One region of the Bradyrhizobium sp. IC4060 genome, then DNA from elsewhere that is predicted to be linked to it. Evidence: predicted binding sites of a transcription regulator. Region 1 holds the regulator's gene; the other holds the start of a gene.

Region 1 (4,131 bases):
TCAGCCCGGCTGCGCAGGCTTCGGAGCCGGCGATCGAGCCGTCACGGGTGAGATCGTCGTTGAGCGCGGGCATGCCGGCGGCCCAGGCGCCGCCAATGCTGCCTTCGCCCCTGGCGATGGACTGCGCCGCATAGCGTGCGGCGAGGTCGGTCTGCGCGCTGCAATCGCCGGCGCGAAAGACCAGCGCCGAACGGTCCTCGTTCGGGACCCAGATCTCGAAGCGTCGCGCAATCGGCGTTGCCTGCGCGGAGAGGAATGTCATGACCCAGGTCTGGTCGGTGCCGGTTCGGTAGGGCACGCCTACGCCGAGATTGATCCCGACCTTGGCGGCGTCCTCCCAGCGCAGGAAGCTCTTGGCGTCGTGCAGGTCCTTGATGATCAGCGGCAGGCCCGCCTTCCATGTACGTCCGGGCAGGCCGAATCCGCGCGGAAATCTGGTGTGGCGGGAGTTGAATTCGAACATGTCCGCCGTGCCGTAATAGCCATCGACGAGCCCCATCTCATGCGAGAGATCAGGATCGTTGTGCCAGAGCTCGATCGCGCCGACATGCGCCTCGTCGTCGCCGCAGAACAGCACCAGCACGGCTTGCAGGAATTCGCCCGCGAACACCGGCACCGCCACGCCACAGGTGAGGCCGGCCGCAACGGCCTGATCGGTCCGCTTGAAATAGGAGTTGGCGAATTTCGTGAGGATGACGGGGTGGGCACAGGCCCAGGCCTTGCCTGGAAGTCCCTCGTCATATCCGAAGTGCAGCTCTTCGCTGACGGCCTTGAACGCGGACAGCCCTTCGTCGTAGAGGCCGCCGCCGAATTCCAGCCGCATGCGCGCCCGGTCGGGTACCCAGAGTTCAACGACGCGAATGAAGGTCTTCATGGAGCCTGTCCGCCGCCTCAAGCCATTGCAGCATCGGTCATCTGGCTGCGGAGCGGACGTTCAAAATTCAGGCAGGACGGCTCAAACTTCGTGCGGCGACGAGGCGCGGAGGCTCGCCGATCGAATGTCCTGAAACACAAACTCACCGGGCTCGCCGGCCTCGGCCGGCGACGGTAATTTCAATCCGGGCCTCGCCCCGTCGGGCGCAGGGCGTCAGCCGATCGGCAAGCGCGTGATCGTGGGCGGCCGCGTCTCGGCGACGATCTGCGGCTTGTGCTCGCGCTCGGGCACCGGCTGCGTCACCGGCAATTGCAGCACGGTCGCACGCTGGCCTTCGACGAGCTGCGTCACCAGCACGTATTTGCCGTCGGGGAATTCGATCGCGTCATGATGGCGATCGGGAATGTGCGGGTCGATCTTGCCGAACTTGCCGACGCGAGAGTTCACGGTGCGCGTCCAGATCCAGCGGTTGTCGTAGCGGACGTTGTCGGCGAAAGCGAGCTCCGTTCCCGGGAGCAGACAGACCGCGACGGAAGGATCGGCTTCGGAAGCGAAGCCGCGCGTCGAGGTGCCGCGGAAGGTTGTCGTGACGATCGTCTCGCCGACTTCGGCGGGGCGCGTCGCGACGGCATGCAGGCTGTAGTCACACATCGGGTGCTCCTCATGCTGGGATAGCGACCCGCGTCTCTTTCGAGGCGCAGGCCTCTATCAGAGTGGAAGCATACAACGCTCTGCTCGGTTATGGGCAAATCTGCGGCTCGCGTCTGCAGCACGCGATCACATTATCTTTCCCGGATTCGATAGGAACAAACCTCGCGTCCTTGCATTCGGCCCAGCGCTATCACCGCTGCCGGCACAACTCTACGGGCGAAGCAGAAACGGCTGCGTACCTGCACGGGCGATGTCGCGCGCGAAGAGAGACCGGACTGTCAGCGCAGAACCTGAGAAACCGTCCGGCCGGAGCGGACAAACCTCCGCTCCAATCCTGGATCGACGATACCGATCGAAGCGCGCGCGGCGCTGGATGCTTTCGGTATCAGTACTTCCGGTAAAGCCCGATCAGCTTGCCCTGGATCTTCACGCGGTTCGGCGGAAGAATGCGGACCTCGTAGGCGGCATTGGCGGGCTCGAGCGCGATCGAGGCGCCGCGGCGGCGGAAGCGCTTGAGCGTGGCCTCCTCGTCGTCGATCAATGCCACCACGATGTCGCCGGTATTTGCGGTCTCGTTGCGCTGGATCAGCGCCATGTCGCCGTCGAGGATGCCGGCCTCGACCATCGAATCGCCGCGCACTTCGAGCGCGTAGTGCTCGCCCGAGCCGAGCATGTCCGGCGGCACGCTGATGGTATGGCTGCGGGTCTGCAGCGCCTCGATCGGCGTGCCGGCGGCGATGCGGCCCATCACGGGCACCGCGACGGGGCGCTCGCCCTCGTCCGCGGGCGGGCTGGAGCTCGCGCGCACCTTGCCGAGATTGCCCTCGATCACGCTCGGGGTGAAGCCACGGCGATTGCCGGCGGCGGCCTGGAGCTCGGGCAGCTTGATCACCTCGATGGCACGGGCACGGTTGGGCAGGCGGCGAATGAAGCCGCGCTCCTCGAGCGCAGTGATCAGGCGATGGATGCCTGACTTCGAGCGCAGGTCGAGCGCATCCTTCATCTCGTCGAAGGACGGCGGCACGCCGCTTTCCTTCAGACGTTCGCTGATGAACCGCAGAAGCTCGTATTGTTTGCGCGTCAACATCTCGACCAAAGTCCCCCGGTTGATGTCGTTCGATTCCGACACGATGAAGCCGGCACTAAGCCGCTACATCCTCGAAACAAATCATGAACGGACACTATATGTTCGATATGTGTTCCGCAACTGCTTAATTTATGGTGAACGCGGCCAAGCTCGCGGAATGCGTGTGGCTGGGCGGCTCAGACGGGCAGCCGGAGCACCTCGCAAGGCGTGCCGGCCTCGGCCTTCGGCGCGAACGGTGCGCGCACCAGAAGTACCTGTGCCGCAGCGAGATTCGCAAGAAGGGAGGAGTCCTGATGGCTGACCGGAAGGGCGACGCGCGTGCCGTCGTCGCGCTCCTCCAGCCGCGCACGCAGATAGTCCTCGCGCTGGTCGTTGGCGGCGAGATCGCGGCCCAGCACGGCGCGCTCGCGCCGATGATGAATCGCTAAACGGCCCGACAGGGCGCGAATCAAGGGGACCATGAACAGGAAGGCGCACACGTAGGACGACACGGGATTGCCGGGCAGGCCAATCACGCGCATCGCGCCTATCCGACCGTGCATCATCGGCTTGCCCGGCCGGATCGCGATCTTCCAGAACGCCATCGCGATGCCTTCGCCCTTGAGCGCCTGCTGGACCAGGTCGTGGTCGCCGACCGAGGCACCGCCGGTCGTGATCAGGATGTCGGCGCCGCTCTCGCGCGCGCGGCGGATGCCGGCGGACGTCGCCTCCAGTGTATCGGCGGCAATTCCGAGGTCGATGGTCTCGGCGCCCTCGCTGCGGGCGAGCGCATGCAGGGCATAGCCGTTGGAATAGACGATCTGGCCGCGACCAGGCGTGGTGCCCGGCATCACGAGCTCGTCGCCGGTGGCGAGAACGGCAACCCTCGGGCGGCGGATGACGGCGAGATGCGGATGATTCATTCCGGCGGCAAGGGCGAGATCGCGCTCGGTGAGGCGGATTCCCTTGCGCAGCAGCACGTCGCCTTCGCGGAAGTCGACGCCTGCAGGGCGGATGTGCCGGCCGAAAATGGCGGCTTCCTTGATCGTCACATGTTTGCCGTCGGCAGCCGTGTCCTCCTGGATCACGACGGCATCGGCGCCGTCGGGAACGACGCCGCCGGTGAAGATCCGCACGGCTTCGCCGGGGCCGACGCTTCCCGCGAACGGCCGGCCCGCCGCGACCTCGCCGACGACGGTCAACCTCGAATCGTTTGCCGCGTCGGCCGTGCGTACGGCATAGCCGTCCATCGCCGACATCGCCTCCGGCGGCTGCGTGCGCCGCGCCGCGACATCGCGGGCGAGCACACGATGGTAGGCCTCGTCGAGGCAAACCATCTGTTCAGCCAGCGGCTCGACGCCGGCCAGCACCGCGGCAAGCGCGTCAGAAACCGGCATCAGGGCCACGGGCGAACTCCTGCTGAGCACATCAGTCAATGGGCGGCGAGAGTTCTAGCCGAGTGCAGGCGTGAGGCAAAGCAGCACGCGGGATGATTTATCCTGCGTGATCGCGGGGTGGAAGAGGTCGGCTCAACTCCGCC
Region 2 (4,131 bases), on a different contig from region 1:
CGCGGCACGAATTTGAAGTGCTTCACCGCGTTGGTGACATAGACCTTCTTGCGGTCGACGCCGGCCTCCTCCAGTGCGCGATCGAGCATTTGCCCGGCCGGGCCGACGAAGGGATGGCCGGCGAGGTCTTCCTTGTCGCCGGGCTGCTCGCCGACCAGCATGATGTTGGCATTCTTCGGCCCTTCGCCGAACACGGTCTGTGTCGCGTCCTTGTAGAGATGGCAGGCGCGGCAATGCGCGGCCTCCTCGCGGAGCGTTTCGAGATCGTCGGCAGCTGACTTGCGTTTCATCGGAGCCTCCGGCCGCTTCTGAGGCTTGTGCGGATCGGTTGCGGCATTGGCGATCATGGCGCCGGTCATGCGCTCGGCGTCCTCGATCAAGGGCTTAATGATCGAAGCCTCGGGCAGGTTCCTCCAATATTTCTTCGGCATCTCGGCCTGCATCGCCTTCACCTTGAGCCGGGCCGGATTGAAGATGCTGGCATAGTAGCGCCGCCAGGTTTCCTCCAGCCGGTCTTCGCCCGGCGCCTCGCTCTTGCTGACGCCCGGCGTGAACGAGAGCGCATGGCCGTCCCAATGCGCGCAGAGGTCCGGCGTCAGGATCGACCAGGGCATGTCGGCAAAGCGCTTGGCGAAGAACGGCGCGGCGAGCTCGACGACGTGATGCTCCGGCTCGAACCAGGCGACGTAGTGCGCCTGGCGTTCCCGGCCGATCTCGCGGAAGCGCACGAAGGCATGCATCTTGTGCTCGTCGCGATAGACCGCTTTCGCCATGGCCGTGACAAGCGCGACATCGGGGTCGGTCGCGACCTCGATGAGATCGTGATTGTCCTTCAGCCGGAACAGCAAGCGATAGAGGATCGCAAAGCGCTCGCCGTCGCGATGCAGGATCGCCGCCTTGGCAAGCTCGACGAATTTTGCCGAGACGGTGAACGTGCCGTCGTTCACCTCGAGGATCGGAGACGGCGAGGACGGTGCGAACAGCTCGGCTTCGTGGCCCTGCACGGTCCAGGTGACCGCGCCGGGCGGCACGTGATGGAGCACGAGGCTGCGCGCGGCTTTGCGCCAGCCGTCGTAATCGGTTTCGGTGTCGAGCATGATGTACTGCATCAGAAGCCAAATCCCAGTTGCGTTGCTTTCGGCTTGAACCGTTCGATCAACCCGGCGGCATCGAGACGATGCGGTGAGGGGCGGTGATCGCTGAGGACGATGAACGGCAGCGCCTTGTTGCGGGGCACATGCAGCCGCGCGAGATCGGCGAGGCGGATCGTGGTGGTGCGCCGCGTTGCGAGGATGCGTTCGACCGTCCTGGTGCCGAAGCCCGGAACGCGCAGCAGCTCCTCGCGGCTGGCGCGGTTGACGTCGAGCGGGAAGCGGTCGCGGTGGCGCAGCGCCCAGGCCAGCTTGGGATCGATGTCGAGCGGCAGCATCGCGCTGTCGTCGACGATCTCGCCGACATCGAAGCCGTAGAACCGCATCAGCCAGTCGGCCTGGTAGAGCCGGTGCTCGCGCAGCAGCGGCGGCGCGCGCAGGGGCAGCGCGCGGCTGGCATCGGGGATCGGGCTGAAGGCGGAGTAATAGACGCGCCGCAGCCGGTAGGCGCCGTAGAGATTGGCGCTGGTGTGGAGAATGGTGTGATCGGAGGCGCTATCTGCGCCGACGATCATCTGCGTGCTTTGTCCGGCGGGCGCGAAGCGCTGCGGTTTGGCCTTCGTCTTGGCGCTGCGGCTCTCCTCGGCCTCGTCCAGCTTCAGCCGCAGCCGGCCCATGGTGCGGCGGATCGCGCGCACGTCCTTCTCCGGCGCGAATTGCTGCAGGCTCGTCTCCTCAGGCATCTCGATGTTGATCGAAAGGCGGTCGGCATATTTGCCGGCCTCGGCGATCAGCGCGTCGTCGGCCTCGGGAATGGTCTTCAGATGGATGTAGCCGCGGAAATGATGCTCCTCGCGCAGTTTTCGCGCGACGCTCACCACTTGCTCCATCGTGTAATCAGGGCTGCGGATGATGCCGGAGGAGAGAAACAGGCCCTCGATGTAATTGCGCCGGTAGAAGTCGAGCGTGAGCTTGACCAATTCGTCGATGGTGAAGCGGGCGCGTGGGACATTCGAGGAGGCGCGGTTGACGCAATAAAGGCAATCGTAATTGCAGGCGTTGGTCAGCAGCACCTTGAGCAGGGAGATGCAGCGTCCGTCCGGCGCGTAGGAATGGCAGATGCCCATGCCCGGCGCGGTCGAGCCCATGCCCTTGCCGTCGCTGGAATCCCGCTTCTCGGTGCCGCTGGAGGCGCAGGATGCGTCGTATTTGGCGGCATCCGCCAGAATCTCCAGCTTGCGTTGTACGTCCATGTTTGAATCTCTTTGATTCCGCTCATGAATCTTTGGATGCGCCAATTCGATTGACTCTGCCGGCGCCGTTAGCTTTATATTAGAACATATCATGAACAAATGAGCCAGCCGCTGGTTCTCTTTTTGAGAGCCATCGGCAATCACCTCTGAGGAGCGGCGAGCATGAGCGGCGCACGTATGAGCGCGCTTGCGACCTTGCGTAGCCAGATCGAGCGCATCGAGACGGCGGAGGTCGTGCATCCGCGCGATCGCATCGCGCTCGGCCATGGCGCGGCCGACGCCGCGCTGAAGGGCGGGTTCGCGCGCGCGGCGATCCACGAGGTGTTTTGTGAGGGGCGTCAGGGCGCGGCCGCGACGGGCTTTGTCATGGGCCTTGCGGGACGCGTGAGCGCACGCCGGCCGCTATTGTGGGTGCGGCAGGATTTTTCGGAGTTCGAAACCGGTGCGTTGTCGATGAGTGGGCTTGCCGAGCTCGGCCTCGATCCGCGCCCTGTGGTGATGGTGCGCGCCGCCGATGTCGAGAGCGCGTTGCGCACCTCGGCCGATGCGCTCGCCTGCGATGCGCTCGGCGCCGTCGTGCTTGAGCTCTGGGGCGAGACCAGGCAGTTCGATCTGGTGGCGAGCCGCAAGCTGACGCTGGCCGCGCAAGGCTCCGGTGTCACCGGCCTCTTGCTGCGGATGGCCGCGCAGCCGCTGCCTTCGACCGCGGAGACACGATGGATGCTGCGTGCGGCGCATTCGCCGCCGGACTCGGTGTGGAGTGCCTGGGGCGCGCCGGTGTTCGATGCCGAGCTCTTGCGCAATCGTCATGGCCCCTGCGGCCGGTGGATCATGGAATGGAATTGTGATGAGTGCCAGTTCAGTGAACCGTCGACGTATCCTCAGCCTGTGGCTGCCGCGCCTGCCCATCGACAGGATCCAGCGGTTCCTTGGCAGCGCCGGGCTGGGTAAAACCAACCATGAGCCGAGCATTGTCGTCATCAAGGACAACAATGCGCTGGTGATCCATGCGCTGGACGAGGCCGCCGAGCGCCTCGGCCTGTATATCGGCCAACCGCTCGCCAATGCGCGGGCGATGTGCCCGGATTTGCGTGTGTTCGACGCCGATACCGTGGCCGATACGAAGACGCTCAGCGACATCGCCGATTGGTGCGACCGCTTCACGCCGCTGGTGGCGCTCGATCCACCGCACGGGCTGTTCCTGGACATCACCGGTTGCGCGCATCTGTTCGGCGGCGAGGCCGCGCTGTTGCGGACATTGGTCCGGGCGCTCGACCGGCAAGGCTTTGCCGTCAGCGCGGCGATCGCGGGCACCTCGGTCTGCGCCCGCACGCTGACGCGGCAGGTATCCGGCACCATCGTGGCCGATGGCGGCGAGGCGGAGGCGATCAGGTCGTTTCCAGTCTCCGCGCTCGGTGCGGGTGAAGCCATCACCACCGGCCTGCGCCGTGCCGGGCTGAAAACCATCGGCGACGTCGCATCGCGCAGCGCCTCCGAGATCACGGCGCGGTTCGGCGCGCGCTTCTCCACGCTGCTCGCCCATGCATTGGGGCAGGGTGATGCGCCGATCAGCCCGCGCAAACCGCTGCCCGATTACATCGTCGAGAAGCGCTTTTCCGAGCCGATCGCAACCGACACCATGATCGCGATGACGCTGTCGCGGCTCGCCGACACGTTGATCGCATCCATGGAGAAGCAGGGCAAAGGCGCGCGGCGGCTTGAAGCGGCGTTCTTCCGCACCGATGGTGTGGTGCGTACGATTACGGTCGAGACCGGGCGTCCGGTGA

What was found. Region 1 encodes LexA, which represses DNA repair genes until DNA is damaged. Its sites were predicted from a motif close to TGTTCNNNNTGTGTTCNG; they were not measured.
Region 2: I6F16_RS06485 (DNA repair protein) is a predicted target of LexA. The motif match lies at 2,425-2,442, and genes of this name have one in related genera.

Annotation. Positions count from the first base shown of each region.
Region 1 is NZ_JADYVJ010000006.1:97,730-101,860, reverse strand. Features, by position in the region: gene I6F16_RS21015 (GAF domain-containing protein) at 1-874, opposite strand, end outside; gene I6F16_RS21010 (hypothetical protein) at 1,088-1,525, opposite strand; gene lexA (transcriptional repressor LexA) at 1,911-2,612, opposite strand; gene glp (gephyrin-like molybdotransferase Glp) at 2,789-3,997, opposite strand.
Region 2 is NZ_JADYVJ010000001.1:1,370,668-1,374,798, reverse strand. Features, by position in the region: gene I6F16_RS06495 (UdgX family uracil-DNA binding protein) at 1-1,109, opposite strand, end outside; gene I6F16_RS06490 (putative DNA modification/repair radical SAM protein) at 1,109-2,344, opposite strand; gene I6F16_RS06485 (DNA repair protein) at 2,507-3,295, shown strand; gene I6F16_RS06480 (DNA polymerase Y family protein) at 3,192-4,131, shown strand, end outside.